Regions from separate parts of the Lysinibacillus sp. FSL P2-0066 genome, predicted to be linked through region 1. Evidence: riboswitches for the same ligand, from Rfam matches in the RefSeq annotation. Region 1 holds a riboswitch; the other holds the start of a gene.
The links. A riboswitch is a leader RNA that binds a small molecule or an ion and turns the genes downstream of it on or off. The one in region 1 is predicted to bind thiamine pyrophosphate.
Positions count from the first base shown of each region.

Region 2: linked by a shared signal. The riboswitch ahead of MKZ14_RS11725 (ABC transporter substrate-binding protein) and the one ahead of thiC (phosphomethylpyrimidine synthase ThiC) in region 1 are both predicted to bind thiamine pyrophosphate.

Region 1 covers NZ_CP150202.1:226,651-235,956, reverse strand. Annotated here, with positions in the region: gene hutH (histidine ammonia-lyase) at 1-520, opposite strand, end outside; gene MKZ14_RS01145 (helix-turn-helix domain-containing protein) at 811-2,265, shown strand; gene MKZ14_RS01140 (catalase) at 2,563-4,068, shown strand; gene thiC (phosphomethylpyrimidine synthase ThiC) at 4,190-5,968, opposite strand; TPP riboswitch at 6,109-6,223, opposite strand; gene MKZ14_RS01130 (AEC family transporter) at 6,284-7,213, opposite strand; gene MKZ14_RS01125 (methyl-accepting chemotaxis protein) at 7,325-9,306, opposite strand, start outside.
Region 2 covers NZ_CP150202.1:2,359,711-2,369,016, reverse strand. Annotated here, with positions in the region: gene parC (DNA topoisomerase IV subunit A) at 1-2,218, shown strand, start outside; TPP riboswitch at 2,327-2,437, shown strand; gene MKZ14_RS11725 (ABC transporter substrate-binding protein) at 2,592-3,587, shown strand; gene MKZ14_RS11720 (thiamine-binding protein) at 3,589-3,879, shown strand; gene MKZ14_RS11715 (ABC transporter permease) at 3,879-4,652, shown strand; gene MKZ14_RS11710 (ABC transporter ATP-binding protein) at 4,627-5,376, shown strand; gene MKZ14_RS11705 (TatD family hydrolase) at 5,366-6,115, shown strand; gene MKZ14_RS11700 (hypothetical protein) at 6,142-6,318, opposite strand; gene MKZ14_RS11695 (sodium/solute symporter) at 6,416-7,960, opposite strand; gene MKZ14_RS11690 (DUF485 domain-containing protein) at 7,969-8,307, opposite strand; gene MKZ14_RS11685 (cation acetate symporter) at 8,789-9,306, opposite strand, start outside.

The DNA.
Region 1 (9,306 bases):
GCGCCTCACTACCACTCATGATTTCTCCGTTAAACTCAGCCTTTCCTTCACCCACTAACACTAATGCCAAATGTGATAAAGGCGCTAAATCACCACTTGCTCCAACCGAACCTTGTGACGGAACAATTGGGTGGACACCTTTATTAATAAAATTCAATAGTAGTTGGACAGTTTCCTCACGAATGCCAGAAAATCCTCTGGCTAAAGCATTGGCACGTAACACCATCATTGCACGTACAACATCTGTTGGGAATGGTTCACCAACACCTGTTGCATCTGACCGTAATAAATTTAACTGCAATAGCTCAATGTCTTCTTCTTCAATTTTTATATTGCTGAGTTTACCAAACCCTGTATTCACACCATAAATTGTTTGTCCTTCAGCTAAACGCTTTTCGATACGCTCTCTACTTAAACGAATACGTTCTAAACTCTCTGTAGCAAGTGCAACTGTTGCTTGCCCCTTCACGATTTCCTCAATTTGTTGTCTTGTTAATGTATTGCCATCAAGCTCGATGATTGACTTCACATGACATCCCCCTATTCCCTATATGGCTATGTAAATAAATTCTCTTCATTCATATTTTCGTAATATAAAAACATCAGTATCAAACTTATTAAGCGTTTTCATAACAAAAGTTGGTTTCTGCTGATGATCAATTACTCTATTTACATTGTACTAACTACCTTTTTCAGAATATAGAGAATTTTAATAGAGAAAACAAGACTTTTTTCAGATTACTATGTTATTTTTATTAATATAATCGTACTTTTATATGAAACCAGAATATTTTAAGAAAGGCTGATGGTATGAAGCTGTTATTAATTGATCGCGATCCAACCGACCTAGCAGGAATAAAATGGTTTTTACATACATATTTCCCAGGGGATGTTTTTATTGAAATGTGTACAAGTATTTCAGAGGTATCTCAAAGCATTCGACAATTTGAACCAGACGCCATACTGTTAAATATTGATTTATTTCCCAATAATCGCTTAGCTGCTCTTCATCGCGATTTACAAAAGCTTTCCGGCGCCATTTTAGCAATGACAACAGAACCATTATTTAAAAATGCACTGAAGGCTATTGATTTACAGGTAGCACATCTTTTTGTGAAGCCTATTGATTTAGAGCTATTAAAGAAAAAACTCACAGCCATTTCTCTTCGCACACCACAGGTTACAGAAGATGCGCAGGAGGCTACAAATGATTCCTTTTATAATCAATTATTTTTAGATAATAAATCTAGTTCAATTGAGACAACGATACATTTCACAATGATTGAACCCGAGCATACAGAAACCTTCAATAAGCTTTACAATTGGCTTCAACAAACACCGATTCACTTCCATATGAAAACATATCCTCTATCTAATAGCATCGTATGTCTTTTTCAAACAAATGATATAAGGATTGTAGAAAAAGATGTACGTACACTTATGAAGGAATGGCGTGTGATTAGTAATAGTTCTTTAAATATTGGGATATATGATGGAACACCTACAACCATTAAAAATATGTATACATTAACAAAGCGTGCACTACATCAAAGTTTTTACGAAGGCTTTGGCCATATTTTTTATGCGAGCAAACAATATGAGACTCAGCCCTTTGACCCCTTACTAACACCAGAAGAACAACAATTACTAATAAGTAGTTTGGAAGATGGAAACCTAGAGGCCGTTAAAACATTTTTATATCGGCTTTCTAATGAAGGCATATATTATGAGCAAGATGATTTACGCATTCATCTGACGAGTGTCTTAGCACAAATTAGACGCTTTATGCTGAAATATAAATTACATGAAAAAGCGGTTATCGAACAAAACTACCGTCAGCTATTTCACTTAATCATTGAGCATCCTATATTTTATACGATACTCAATGGGATTATTTCTTTCACGCAGACATTAATTGAGTTAGCAAGGGAAGCTAGAATAGAGAAACGAGCTGACTATGTTGAACTAGCTATAGAAGTAATTGATCAACAATTTAAAGATAGCGCACTGTCTCTTCCCTTTGTCGCTCATAAGCTTGGAATAAGCCCCAATTATTTAAGTACGATTTTCTCAAGAAAACAAGGCTTGCCATTTAAGCGCTATTTACAGCAAGTAAGAATTCAACATGCCACAAAAATGCTGCTAGAAACAGATTTTGCTATTAGTGAAATCGCTCATTTAAACGGTTTTGATGACCCAAATTATTTCATAAAATTATTTAAGCAACAAATTGGTATTACGCCTAATCGATATAGAAAAAATTAAAGGATTGATTAAAATAATTTTCAATTAGTTCATTTTATTTTCAATAAAGATTTTTATCATACTGTCATTATCTTGATCTTAATGTGACAATTATCTTTAAAATTGAGATTAAATAAAATAAATTAAAGCTAAAAACTATGTATAATTCGCATGTCTAGCGCATATATTTATAGTTTGTACTTAAATATAAAAATTCTTTAACGATAATTATTATAATGTACTAGCAATTCTATTTTATATTTGTTATAGTTATAGACGAAGAGTTTGACTCACATTTTTTTCAGGAGGTAAACTAATATGACAAACGCAAATGATCGTAGCCGTCGATTTACAACAGCAGGTGGTGCTCCAGTAGTAAGTAACCATGACTCTATGTCAGCAGGTCCACGTGGCCCTCTTTTACTTCAAGATGTATGGTTAGTTGAAAAATTAGCAAATTTCAATCGTGAAGTAATTCCAGAACGTCGTATGCACGCAAAAGGCTCTGGTGCATTTGGTACTTTTACTGTAACGCATGATATTTCACAATATACAAAAGCGAAAATCTTCTCAGAGATCGGCAAGAAAACTGAAATGTTCGCACGTTTCTCTACAGTAGCTGGTGAGCGTGGTGCAGCAGATGCAGAGCGAGATATTCGTGGCTTTGCCCTTAAATTCTATACAGAAGATGGAAACTGGGATTTAGTAGGGAACAATACACCTGTATTCTTCTTCCGCGACCCATTACACTTTACAGATTTAAACCACGTGGTAAAACGTGACCCACGTACAAATATGAAAAATGCCAACTCTAACTGGGATTTCTGGACTTCATTACCTGAAGCACTTCATCAAGTGACAATTGTTATGTCTGACCGTGGTATTCCAGCTGGTTACCGCAATATGCACGGATTTGGTTCTCATACGTATAGCTTTATCAATGCTAATAATGAGCGTGTGTGGGTTAAATTCCACTTCCGTACAGAGCAAGGCATTAAGAACCTAACTGGTGCTGAGGCTAATGAGATTATTGGTCAAGACCGTGAATCTTCACAACGTGATTTATATGAAGCCATTGAAAAAGGCGATTTCCCTAAATGGAAAATGTACATTCAGGTAATGACAGAGGAGCAAGCGCGTGAGCTACCATACAACCCATTTGATTTAACAAAGGTATGGTATAAAAAAGACTTCCCATTAATTCCTGTAGGTGAGTTCGAGTTAAACAAAAACCCGGACAACTACTTTGCAGAAGTTGAACAAGCTGCATTTGCACCATCTAACATTGTTCCTGGCATCAGCTTCTCACCAGATAAAATGCTACAAGGTCGTATCTTTGCATATGCGGATGCACAACGCTATCGTCTTGGTGTAAACCACTATATGCTTCCTGTCAACGCACCAAAATGTCCATTCCGTACTTTCCACCGCGATGGAGCAATGCGCTTTGATGGCAATCTTGGTTCGACATTAAGCTATGAACCAAATAGCTATGGCGAGTGGGAGCATAATTTAGATCATAAAGAGCCTGAATTACGCATTGATGGTCATGCAGGTATTCATGATTTCCGTGAAGACGATAATAATTACTTTGAGCAACCAGGTAAACTATTCCGTCTATTGACTGCGGAAGAGCAACAACGCTTATTTGAAAATACAGCGAATGATATGGCTTCTGTTGAAGAATTTATCAAACGCCGTCACATCCTTCACTGCTATCTAGCCGACCCAGCATATGGTGAAGGTGTAGCAAAAGCGATGGGTCTTTCATTAGAAGGTATGGACCTTACAAACCCATATGTAAAACAACCAACAAACGTTTAATATCCACTTAATTATTGATATCCAAATCCAACTTATACTCCATGTGAATCCACTATTCACATGGAGTTTTTTGATAAAGAAAAGGCCTATGTCTATATTTTGACATAAGCCTTTTCTTTCATTATTGGTAAATTTGGCTGCCTGCTTTTTTAAACTCCTCAGCCTTTTCCTTCATACCTTGATGGATCGCTTCAGTCGTATTTAAATCCTTATCTTTAGCATAATTACGAATATCCTGTGAAATTCTCATACTACAGAATTTAGGCCCACACATAGAACAAAAGTGTGCTGTTTTTGCTCCCTCCGCTGGGAGTGTCTCATCATGATATTCCACTGCACGCTCGGGATCTAGTGACAAATTGAATTGATCACGCCAACGGAACTCAAAGCGCGCTTTAGACAGTGCATCGTCTCGTTGTTGTGCACCTGGATGGCCTTTTGCTAAATCAGCAGCATGTGCAGCAATTTTATAAGTGATAACGCCCACACGAACGTCCTCACGATTCGGTAAACCAAGATGCTCTTTCGGTGTCACATAACAAAGCATCGCTGTACCAAACCATCCGATCATCGCTGCTCCAATGGCTGAGGTAATGTGGTCATAACCTGGAGCAATATCTGTTGTGAGTGGTCCCAATGTATAGAAGGGCGCTTCCTTACAAACCTCTAATTGTTTGTCCATATTTTCTTTAATCAGATGCATTGGTACATGACCCGGCCCTTCAACCATCACCTGAACATCATGCTTCCAAGCAATTTGCGTTAGCTCACCTAATGTTTCAAGCTCTGCAAATTGTGCCTCATCATTGGCATCTGCAATTGAGCCTGGGCGTAAACCATCACCTAAGGAAAAAGCAACATCATAGGCTTTCATAATTTCACAGATTTCCTCAAAGTGTGTATACAGGAAATTCTCTTGATGATGATATAAACACCACTGTGCCATGATAGAGCCCCCACGAGATACAATGCCTGTTACACGATTTGCTGTAAGTGGTACATAGCGTAAAAGGACGCCTGCATGAATGGTGAAGTAATCCACACCCTGCTCAGCTTGTTCAATGAGGGTATCACGATAAACCTCCCACGTTAAATCCTCTGCTACACCATTTACCTTTTCTAAAGCCTGATAAATTGGCACTGTTCCCACTGGCACTGCAGCATTTCGAATAATCCATTCTCTTGTTGTATGAATATGTTTACCAGTCGATAAATCCATAATATTATCTGCACCCCATCGTGTTGCCCAGGTCATTTTCTCAACTTCTTCCGCAATGGAAGAAGTTACAGCAGAATTCCCAATATTAGCATTGATCTTCACATGGAAATTACGTCCAATAATCATCGGCTCTGCCTCAGGGTGATTAATATTAGAAGGCATTATAGCACGCCCCGCTGCAATTTCTGAACGGACAAATTCAGGTTCCACATTTTCGCGAATCGCTACAAACTCCATTTCAGGCGTTATAATCCCATTTCGTGCATAATGAAGCTGTGTCACATTTTTACCCTTTTTAGCACGTAAAGGCTTTCTTGCTAATCCAGGAAAGATATTTTCATGATTACGTGGGTCATCTGCACGACGAAAGCCATTATCCTCTGGTTTAACGGCGCGTCCCTCATATACTTCTACATCCCCTCGCTCTTGAATCCATGTATTTCGTAAGGCAGGTAAACCTTTCGTAATATCTACTTGGTAGGCTGGATCTGTATAGGGTCCACTCGTATCATATACTCGAATAGGAGGATTTTCTTCATTTCCAAAACTGCCTGTTGTCGGACTTAATGCAATTTCTCGCATAGGTACTAGAATATCTGGGCGTGATCCTTCCACATATACTTTTTTGCTTCCCTCAAAGCTGGACATAATGGTCATATTCTTTTCACTAATTGCTGACATGAGCTACTTCTCTCCCTTAAATTTATTTTGATATAAGGACCGATTCTAGCTCACCCCAACAATCTAAAAAATAAAGGCCGAATCCAAAATAATTATTTGGATCCGGCCACGAATGTAAAGGTCTATTGATTGCATACTCTGCAATAGCTTCTTAACTTTCCCACGCTGGTATGAGCCAGATCAGGTCCAAAGGGTCAAGAAACTTCGTAGCGTTTCCCTCTCAGCCTGACTCATCAGACTCCCCTAGTTAATACTATTTAGTTTGATGCTAGTGTAGCAGATAATACTAAGAGATGGAAGTTATTTTTTATCTTACTAGGTAAATAATACTTCTGCAAAATAGATCACAATGGTTACAGTTATACAGCTTACAATGGTTGAAAATAAAACAGCTTGCGCGGCTGTTGCTGAATCTACATCATATTCCAATGCTAGACTAGAACTATTGCGGGATGTTGGAAAGGCACTAGCTATAAAGAGTGATTGTGCGACGACTCCATCTAATCCCAATATATAAATAATGGCCAATGCCACAGATGGTCCAATAATTAGTCGCGTAAAACAGCTGATAAAGACGGTTTTATTAAACATTGATTTCATCTCTAGTTGTGATAATTGCGCACCTAAAGTAATTAGAGCCACAGCAATAAATCCATCTGCCACATGTTCTACTGGTATTTTGATAAACTGTGGAATACCGATATCAAAATAATTCATAGCGACACCTATAATCAGCGCATGAATAATAGGCATTTTAAAGAAATCCTTGATGATTGTCATACCTGACTTTGTAGAAGAAATTAAATTGTATAAACCATATGTATACGTAGTCATATTTTGAAAGATTACGAGCATGACCTGAATGGCTACTCCAATAGGTTGCGTGGCAAATATCATTTGAGCCACTGGAATACCGTAATTACCCGAGTTAATGAGCACAACACTATTTTTAAAGACAGCTGCCTCTGTTCTAGCTAAACCTAACCCTTTTGCCATAAAGTGACTGAGTATCATTTGACTACCGATAAAGAGTACAATAAATAATCCGACCTCTCCCAGTACAGATAATTCCACATGTGTTTCATATAAATTTACAAAAACAGCTGCTGGCATAAAGCAATATGTAATAAGCTGAGATAATGCTTTTAAATTAAAGCGAAATTTCTTTTGTAGTATAGCGCCTATTACAAGTAACACTAAAATAGGTACAACAATTTGAAAGAAAATCATTCCGAGATACATCATATCAATGTCCCCCTTCCAGTGTTAATAGTAGTGTCGAATTCCTTCTAGGTCAATTTCTCTGACTTTCACAATAAAAGAAGACTGCCTCTATAACGAAGGCAGCCTTTCCCTTTAAGCAAGCTTAAATCGATTTACAACCTCTTGTAGCTCGTTTGAAATATCGTTCATATTTTGAATAGACTCTGCTACTTTTTGTAATTCTGCTTGTTGATCCATTGCGGAAGCACTTACTTGTTCCGCAGAGGCTGCTGTTTGCTCTGAAATAGCCGAAATGCTTTGGATAGCCATGATTGCCTGATTTTTATGCTCTAACATACTAGATAATTTATTCATTAATTCACTAATAGAATTGGCAATTGAACCTGACAAGTCACTGCTATCTTTAAATGCTAGTTGCGTGCTTTGTACTGACTCATTTTGTGATTGCATTAAATCTGCATTAGATGCAATAACAGCAACCGTTTGCTGAGAATTTTCAAGAATGCTTTCTACCGTACTCTTAATAATTTCTGTTTCATTCTTAGATTGTTCTGCTAGCTTTCTAACTTCCTCTGCTACTACAGCAAATCCTTTACCATGTTCACCAGCACGTGCTGCCTCAATACTTGCATTTAAAGCTAGCAGATTAGTCTGCTCGGTAATGCTTTGGATCGAAGCAATGATCTGATTAATATTGGCAATATTAGAAGCTAATGATTCTATTTGCTGCTGGATACGCCCATTCATCTCATTTGTCTCCATATTACGCACTCTTAAACTTTCAACCTCATGCAATCCTTTTTCCGTTGTTACACCTGTTTTATGAGATAGCTCATCCATTTCATTGGAAAGGGACGTAATGGCATCAATCTGATCAGATAAATCCATCATCCGATAATTTGTTTCTTCTGTATCCTCTGATTGCTTCGAAGCTCCCTGTGCAATTTCGTTGATAGCTACCGAAACCTCCTGACTAGAAGCAACTACCTCATTAAATGCCTCATTTACCTGATTAGAAGATTGGTTCAATAACCTCGTAGAATTTAGAACGGTTTGAATTGCACTATTGGTTTTATCCAACATATTATTATAGGCCACAGCCACTGCTCCAATTTCATCAGGCTTAATATATTTCTCCTCTACCTTTTGTGTTAAATCCCCTTCGGCTGCCGTTTCAATCGATGTACGTAAAAATTTAAGTGGCTTTAACTGTTTAAAGATGAATAACACACTTGCAACTGTCATCAAAATGACCATAATAATAGAAGCAATAATCGTAAATACAAATACATGATTATATGTCTCTAGGATCTTTGATTCAGCTAACACGACTTGAACAGTCCAAGTTTCGTCAATGCCCTCTAAAATCATTGGAGCAAAAACATTATATGCCTTTTCCTTCAGCTGATTAGAATCAGCGTACATACTTGTTAGTTCACCATTTTCCATTGTCTTACTAATACTTGTCCAAGTAGGATCCTCTTGCATATTGCGCCCAACAAGCTCTTCACCAAAACTGTTAGCTGTTAGCACACCTTTATTCGTAATAATTGCTGCGTAACCGCCTGCTGGGGCGTTCGATTTTGTTAAATCATTTAAAAAGTCTATTGATACATCCGCTGTCAATACACCGAAAAATGCTCCAGAAGCATTGATTAATGGCACCGAAATCGTTGTCATTAATACAGATTGCCCATTTACATTATAATCATAGGGCTCCGTCAAAACTGCACGTCTGTCTTCTTTTGGTACCCAATACCACTCAGAAACACTCTTATCATCAATACCTTCGATTTGAGCAGTCGTGATATCATTTCCGTTCTTACTTAAATAAGGTATAAAACGCTTGTTAGTATCTATTAAAGCAGCCTCAGTTGGTTCAAGAATAATAGAATTCTGCTCAAAGATTGCTCCTACCCCAAGAATGTCATTATTGTTAGCTAAATTATTTTCCATTATGTCTATAACACCTTTGGTAGACAACGTATTATTCTTCTCCATGCTTTCTATGATACGCTTTGTTGTTTGTAATGTCGTATTGGCTTTCTTAAAGCGTTCACTCATAATAGCTGCAGAGGATTCAGCTGTTTGCAATGTTCCATGCTCTGCGTCTT
Region 2 (9,306 bases), 2.1 Mb from region 1:
TAACTATCATCCGCACGGCGATAGCTCTGTGTATGAAGCGATGGTACGGATGAGTCAGGACTGGAAGGCACGTCATATGCTCATTGAGATGCACGGGAACAATGGCTCGGTAGATGGCGATCCTCCAGCTGCAATGCGTTATACAGAGGCGAGACTATCAGCTATTGCCGCTGAAATGCTACGAGATATTGGCAAGAAAACGGTTGAATTTGTGCCAAACTTTGATGATCAGGATATGGAGCCAACTGTATTACCAGCACGTTTTCCTAACCTTTTAGTCAATGGCTCTACAGGAATTTCCGCTGGGTATGCGACAGATATTCCACCACATGCCTTGGATGAAGTACTGGATGCTGTGTTAATGCGCTTAGAAAAGCCTAATGCTACTGTAGATGAATTGATGACGGTGATTAAAGGGCCAGATTTCCCAACTGGTGGAATCATTCAAGGTGTAGATGGTATCAAGAAGGCGTATGAAACAGGTCGAGGTAAAATCATTGTTCGTGCACAAGCAGTTGTCGAACCAATTAAGGGTGGTAAAGAGCAAATTGTTATCACTGAGTTACCATATGATGTAAATAAAGCGAATCTTGTGAAAAAAATTGATGAGCAACGTGTAGATAAAAGACTAGAAGGCATTGCGGAAATTCGAGATGAATCAGACCGTACAGGCTTACGTGTCGTGATTGAGCTGAAAAAAGATGTACCTGGGCAAGGAATTTTACAGTACTTGTTTAAAACAACGGATTTACAGGTAGCTTATAATTTTAATATGATTGCAATCCATAATCGTCGTCCAACAATGATGACATTGCCATTATTACTAGATGCGTATATCGCCCATCAAAAAGAAGTGGTAACAAACCGTTCCATTTATGATTTACAAAAGGCAAAGGATCGTTCTCATATTGTAGATGGATTAATTAAAGCTCTTTCCATTTTAGATGAAGTTATTGCGACGATCCGTTCTTCTAATGATAAGAAGGATGCGAAGCTTAATTTACAAGCGAAGTTTGATTTTACAGAGGTACAAGCAGAGGCCATTGTAAGCCTGCAATTATACCGTTTAACGAATACGGATATTACGGAGCTACGTCAGGAACAGGACGAGTTAAATAAGTTAATTGCGAAGCTAGAGGGGATTCTGCAAAGTGAGGCTAAGCTTGTGCGTGTTATTAAACAAGAGTTGCTAGATATTAAGAAACGCTTTACAGAACCACGCCGCTCGAAGATTGAGCAAGAAATTGAAGAAATTAAAATTACATTGGATGTCCTTGTGCCAAGTGAAGAGGTTGTCGTAACAGTAACGAAGGATGGTTATATTAAACGTACATCCACACGTTCTCATGCCGCTTCAAATGGGCAAGATTTTGCCATGAAGGATTCAGATTATTTATTGTATGAAGCAAACTTAAATACACAGCACCATCTATTGCTGTTCACAAATCGAGGCAATTATATTTATCAGCCTGTTCATGAGCTGCCTGATATACGCTGGAAGGATCTCGGCCAGCATATTTCAAGTATTGTGCCAACAGGGGAAGATGAATCCATTATTGCGGTTTATGGCTTCGAAACATTTGAACAGCCAAATACGTATGTCTTCACAGCCACAAAAGATGGCCAAATTAAGCGCTCACCACTCGCAGACTATGCGGTAACACGTTATTCAAAGCCAATTAAAACGATGAACGTCAAGGCTGGTGATGCGATGATCTATGCATCGTTTGTAACAGATGACGTGGAGCTAATGCTCACAACGGATACAGCCTATGCGATTCGTTTCCCGATGGAGGAATTACCAGTTACAGGTGTGAAAACAGGCGGTGTGAAAGGGATCACACTAAAAGATGGAGAAGCCTTAGTTGGAGTCAATGTATTACAGCCTGATGTTACCCAATATGTAGTCATTGTGACACAGCGTGGGGCCGTGAAGAAAATGAATGTCGCTGAAGTTGAAGTAGCAAGTCGTGCAAAACGTGGACTAAAAGTATTAACAGAGTTAAAAGCAAACCCTCACCGAATTGTGGCAGTTGTTCAAGCAACAGACGAGGAGCAGGTTGTGATTGAAACTGAAAAAGGTGTTCAAGAGGTGATTGACGTACAAGCATTATCTCGTGCGGATCGCCATTCCAATGGTTCATTTAAAGTGGATATTGCAACAGATGGAGCAATATCTCATGTTTTAACAGCCAAAAAAGAACAGAAACCAAGCTAAATGTATGCCCAGTCTCTAAGGAGTGCTGGGCTTTAAGCTTATTCAAAAAATAGCACCTTGTCATTTATGTGAAACTATGGGTATAATAATCATCGAAAAGTTCATAGCGAAAGAATGTAGGGGGGCTAGTAATTGCTAGCTGAGATTGTGTCCGATAGACGCTGACCCTTTGAACCTGATTTGGCTCGTACCAGCGTAGGGAACATCTATTCAAAAAAGCAAAGTTTTGAAGATTGATTGCAATACGTCTGGGAGGAATCCTAGGCGTTTTTTTATGTTTTCAAGCAACAGCTTGCCAACATTGTATACGCTTTCTTCTGGTGACAACATTCATTCATGAACACTTTCATATTACAAACTGGGAGGCTTTCGCATGAAAAAATGGTTATTTATTCTATTCGCAGCACTATTGACATTAGTAGGCTGCAGTGACAAGGGTGACAAGCAGGCTGCTGACAAGCTGAAAAAGGTGTCTGTGGTACTGGATTGGACGCCGAATACAAATCATACAGGACTATATGTTGCCAAAAAACTCGGTTATTTTGAGGAACAGGGCTTAGATGTTGATATTATCATGCCTGGTGAGGCGGGTGCAGATCAGCTTGTTGCTTCTGGAAAGGCGGATTTTGGCGTGAGCTATCAGGAAGGCATAACACAGGCACGAGTACAGGATGTGCCGCTGGTCTCAATCGCAGCTATTATACAGCATAATACATCTGGCTTTGCCTCTATTGCTTCAAAGGGCATTAAATCGCCAAAGGATTTTGAAGGAAAAACCTATGGTGGTTGGGGTGCGCCATTAGAGCAAGCCGTTTTACAATCACTAATGCAGACGGAAAATGCAGATATTAACAAGCTAGATATCGTCAATGCAGGCGATTTAGATTTCTTCACAATGATGGAAAAAGATATTGATTTTGCTTGGATTTATTATGCATGGACTGGTATTGAAGCTGAGCTGCGTGGGGAAAAGATCAATATGCTATATCTTACAGATTATAGTGATCAATTAGATTATTATACGCCAGTTTTAGCTACAAATGAAAAAATGATACAGGACAACCCTGATGTTGTGAAAGCCTTTCTGGCAGCTGCATCGAAGGGCTATGAATACGCAATTGAAAACCCAAGTGAAGCGGCTGATATTTTAATCGAAGCAGCTCCTGATTTAGATAAAGCGTTAGTGCATAAAAGTCAGGAGTGGCTGGCCAATAAATACCAGGACGATGCCAAGCAATGGGGAGAGCAAAAGCTTTCTGTGTGGGAAAATTACGCGAAATGGATGTTAAGCAATCAAGTACTAGAGGGCGAATTTGATGCGAAAAAAGCCTTTACTAATGATTTCTTACCTAAAAAGGAGGCCAAATAAGATGGCAAATTCATTAATCAGTGTACAAATCATTCCGAAGACAGAGAAATATGAAGATGTTATACCATATGTCGATGCAGCAATTGCGGTGATCGATGCTTCTGGAGTGAAATATGAGGTACATCCATTGGAAACAACGATGGAGGGTGAGCTGTCAACATTGCTCCAAATCATTGAAAAAATGAATGACAAGATGATTGAGCTTGGTGCCATTAATGTCATTACACAAGTCAAAATTTTATATCAGCCAACGGGTATTACGATGGATACATTAACGGAGAAATATCAGTAATGAAACGTGCATTACAGAAGGGAAGGACGATAATTTTTATCGCCTTCCTCTTATTCATATGGGAACTAATCGTGCGTATGGCTGAAGTTCCACATTGGTTATTACCCGCGCCAAGTAGTATTTTGTCGGAGGCACTCCAGTCATATCATACCTTTCTACCACATGCATTCGCTACGGTGCAATTAGCCCTACTAGGTTTGGCCATTGGCATTGCTTGTGGGCTAACGGTGGCAGTAGTGTTGCATCGGTTTACATTCATTCGGGAGCTGTTTTATCCAATTCTTATTATGTCGCAAAATGTTCCTATTCTTGTCTTGGCACCACTGCTTATTATTTGGTTTGGCTTCGGCTTATTACCGAAGCTTATCATTATTTGTCTTGTGTGCTTTTTCCCGATTGTCATTGCGGCAATGGATGGATTCAGGCAAACAGCACCTGAGTTAAAGCATTATTTTGCTATGGTTGGTGCTACAAAGGCACAAACCTTTTGGAAGCTAGAATGGCCTCATGCCTATCCTGCTATTTTTTCAGGCATTAAAATTGCGGCTACATATAGTGTGATGGGGGCTGTCATTGCGGAGTGGCTTGGTGCAAAAAAGGGTATTGGCGTTTACATGACCCTAGCCCAGTCCTCCTTCCGTACGGATCGCGTATTTGTGGCAATTTTTGCGATTGTTCTCTTGAGCTTACTATTGTTTAGTGGTATTCGTTTGATTGAAAAATTCATGGTGAAGGGGAGAGGCTATCATGCTCAGCATTCAAAACATCGCTAAATCCTTCGATACACTGCAAGTTCTCAATCATCTATCGTTTGACGTCAAGGATGGCGAGTTTGTGGCCATAGTTGGTCCTTCGGGCAGTGGGAAGAGCACACTTTTTCAATTAATTGGTGGTGTTTCGCCAATTGATCAAGGAGCCATTTTATTAAATGGAGAGGATATCCAGCGAAAAAAAGGAACGATTGGCTATATGCCACAGCAGCCATGTCTATTACCCTGGCGTACAATAGTAGAAAACGTCACGCTTGTAGAAGAATTACACAATAAACCGAATGTTGAACGTGCTAAGGAATGGTTGGAAAAAGTTGGTCTTGCCTCCTTTATCCATGCCTACCCGAACGAACTGTCTGGAGGTATGCAGCAGCGTGTGTCCTTTATTCGTGCAATGATCAGTGATAAACCGATTTTATGCTTAGACGAACCATTTTCTGCGTTGGATGAGTTTACTCGACTGGAAATGCAGGCATGGCTTTTATCCATCTGGGAAGAGTACCGTAAATCCATTCTATTTGTTACACATAGCATTGAGGAAGCTCTCTTTTTAGCCGATCGCATACTTGTTTTAACCAAGCGTCCAGCAACCGTTAAAAAGGAAATCATCGTGCCATTTGAGAGACCCCGGAAAGAGGAGATTCGACATTCTGCAGCATTCACAGCGTTAAAGCAACAATTATTTATGTATTTACAGGAGGAAAAGGGTGATATGTATGTTGATTGATGCGCATATTCATTTGGATCAGTACACCGATGAGGAAATTCCCTCCTTATTAGAAGAAGTGAAAGCTGTCATCGCGGTTAGTATGCAACTTGCCTCTTGTGAAAGAACGTTGCGTTTAGCGAACAGCTATCAGCAAGTAAAGGCTGCTTTTGGCTTTCATCCTGAACAGCCTTTACTAAGTCCAAATGATGAGGCAGCTTTATTCGATTGGATTCGTTCGCATCAGGATGACATGGTTGCTATTGGTGAGGTGGGTCTACCTTATTATTTAAGACAAGAGCAAGCGATTGATGAACGTCCCTATGTGGCGCTATTAGAGCGTTTTGTTGTATTGGCGAAGGAGCTGGACAAGCCAATTGTGTTACACGCAGTATATGAGGACGCCCATATTGTGTGTGATTTGCTGGAAAAGCATCAGCTTCACGAAGCCCATTTTCATTGGTTTAAAGGGGATGAAGCTATTGTGAAGCGCATGATAGAGTGTGGTTATTTTATTTCCATTACGCCAGATTGCTTGTACGAAGAGGAAATTCAACAGCTAATTTATGATTATCCGATTGATTTGATGATGGTAGAAACGGATGGTCCTTGGCCGTTTGAGGGACCGTTTACGAAGAAGCGTACATCTCCCTGGATGATGCACTCAACGATTGAGGTGATTGCCTCCATCAAAGGGCTATCAACACAGGAAGTGGCCAAAATTATTACGCAAAACACGAAAACATTTTATCGGCTTTAATAAGAAAAAGCAGTATAGGGTACGAGTTATTCGTCCTTATACTGCTTTTTATATTTCGTATAATCATGCTCTAATTTTTCGTTTTTTGTTTTCGTTAGACGTTCATGTGTACTAAAAGAGATAGATTGTCGATTTTTTTCAACATCTTTACCAACTGTGCGTTTAATGTGCATCCGCTTCTTTTTAGCTTTAGATTGTGACATGAGCATCGCCTCCAATTCATTTTTAATTCTATAGTAGCGAATAGGGAAGAAAAAGTAAAACCTCGTAAGCAAGATACTTACGAGGCTGTCGAGTGTATTAGTGAGATACGTCCTGTACAGAAATACCTGTGTTTGCTTTAACGTCAACTTCACGATACTTCGCATCATCTGTTTCTTTAGAAAGTAATGTGCCGATGAAACCACCAAGGAAACCAAGTGGTACAGAGATTAAGGCTGGGTTCGTTAACATAATTAAAGGATCACCAACGAAAATTGCCTTACCTTCAACTGGATTCCAAACGTTTGGAGACATAGCAACTAATACTAACGCAGAGATTAAACCTGTTAACATCGCAGTAACAGCACCTGCTGTATTAAAGCGTTTCCAATAAATTGTGTAAATAATAACTGGAAGGTTAGCCGATCCTGCAATACAGAATGCTAAAGATACTAAGAATGCAACGTTTAATGTTTGTGCACCAAGTGCTAATAGGATAGAAATAACAGCGATTGTAATCGAACCGATACGAGCTGCAAGAACTTGCTCTTTTTCTGTAATTTTACCCTTTTTGATAATTTGTCCATAAATATCATGAGATAGGGCAGATGCACCAGAAAGTACAAGACCTGCTACTACCGCTAAAATTGTTGCGAATGCTACTGCACAAACGAATGAGAATAGAATGTCGCCACCAAGTGCTTCTGCAAGAAGTGGGGCAGCCATGTTACCAGCAGCGTTTGCTGCGATAATATCTTCTTTCCCAACGAATGCTGCTGCACCGAAGCCTAAGAAAATTGTTAGAATGTAGAAGATACCTACGATCCAAGTAGCCCAAATAACAGATGAACGAGCTGTTTTCGCGTCTTTTACTGTGAAGAAACGCATTAAGATATGTGGAAGACCCGCAGTACCTAATACTAACGCAATTAACATCGAGATTGTATCAAGTCCATTTGTATATTTAAGACCTGGGTTTAAATAAGCAGCGCCACTGTCAGTAACCGTTGTCATTTCTTTAAACATAGTAGAGATACTGAAGCCGAACTCTTTTAATACTAAGAACGAAATAATAACTGTTCCTAACATTAAAAGACAAGCTTTAATAATTTGTACCCAAGATGTTGCTGTCATACCACCGAATAGTACGTAAGTTGTCATCATGAAACCTACGATTAATACAGCGATCCAATAGTCGATTCCTAAAAGTAATTGAATAAGTGCTCCTGCACCAACTAGTTGTGCAATCATGTAGAATAAAACAATTGTAATAGTGCTTAAAGCAGCTGTTCCACGAACTTTGGCGTTATCAAAACGCGCTGTAATCATGTCAGCTAGAGTAAATTTCCCAAGGTTACGTAATGGCTCAGCAACGATATATAATACCACTAAGTAAGCTACTAAATAACCAATAGAGAAGAAGAATCCGTCAAATCCAAATAATGCTACAGCACCAGCGATACCTAGGAAGGATGCAGCTGATAAGTAGTCACCTGCGATAGCTAGTCCATTTTGCCAGCCTGTTAAGCCACCACCAGCAGTGTAGAAATCACTTGCTGAAGATGTACGTTTAGATGCCCACCATGTAATAACTAATGTTAAACCAACAATGGCTACGAAGAAGAATATGGCTGTAAAACTCATTCCGTTACTCATCGGCGGCCACCTCCGTTCTCGTATTCAGCGATTATCGCTTTTGCTTCTCTATCGAAGCTGTTTGCCTTTGCTACATATAAATGACATAACCCCCATGTCATGATGAAAAGACCTGCTGCATAGATCCACACCCAAGTAATTTCCCCAAATGCCTTTTGGTGTAGAATTGTCGTGTACGATGTCAGAATTGGTAACAACATGTATGCCGATAAAAATATGGCAGTCATAGACCAAAGAAAAGAGTTCTTTCTTCGTACAAGAGACTTAAATGATTCTTGGTTTGCAATTGCATCATAGTCAATCACGATACCTTTTTTTGCTTGATTGTTCGCCATTAACATTCCCCATTTTGTGTATATTTTTTCTACCTCAAGACTTGATTTTGCTAGTTTAGTGAATTCACATTTTCATTTTATGAAACAGTTCACAAAATTGCAATACATTTCAGAAAAATTATGTAAAAAAAATTTTTCGGAAAATACTCCTAGAAGAGAAAAAATGGCGCAAACTCAAGAATAGAAAGGGTTTTAGAAAATTCAGATAAATAAATGAAGTGAAGAGAAATCTAGATTCTTGACAAAAAATGAAGGGTAAATTTACAAAAAAATCTTGTTTTTTCAATCGAAAATAAACACTATTTACCTAGTGAAAATTGGATTTTTTCTGTTTTTTGGAAGTGAAATAATATTGTTCGATAAATAAATTGGTAGATATTGAATAACAAAAAAGGCGAAAAACTCGACCAAAAATCGAATTTTTTGCCTATTTTTTTGCATTTTTTGAATTAGAATTCATTATGCAGGAGGTGTATAAATATTAATGTGAAATATCAGAGACAGACACACCTGTATTTGCTTTCACACGAATTTCTTTATAAATACGTTCTGCCTCTTCCTGTGGCACTTTGTTAGATGAAAGGACAGTACCTAAGTATCCAGCAATAAAGCCTAATGGAATCGTAATAATTGCAGGAACAGCAAGTGGCACAAGTGGTTGTCCAACAAAGATAGCCGCACCTTCAACAGGGCTCCACACATTTGGTCCCATTGCTCCTAAAATTAAACATGAAACTAGCCCCGTTACCATCGCAGTTACAGCACCTGTAGAATTAAATTTCTTCCAATAGATTGTATAAAGGATCACAGGTAAGTTTGCTGATGCACCGATACAAAAGGCGAATGATACTAGGAATGAAACATTTAAACTTTGTGCAAACAGAGCAAGAATAATAGAGACAATTGCAATCGAAATAGAGCCTGTACGTGCTGCTACTACCTGTTGCTTCTCTGTTAATTTACCGCCTTTAATGATTTCTCCATAAATATCATGAGAAA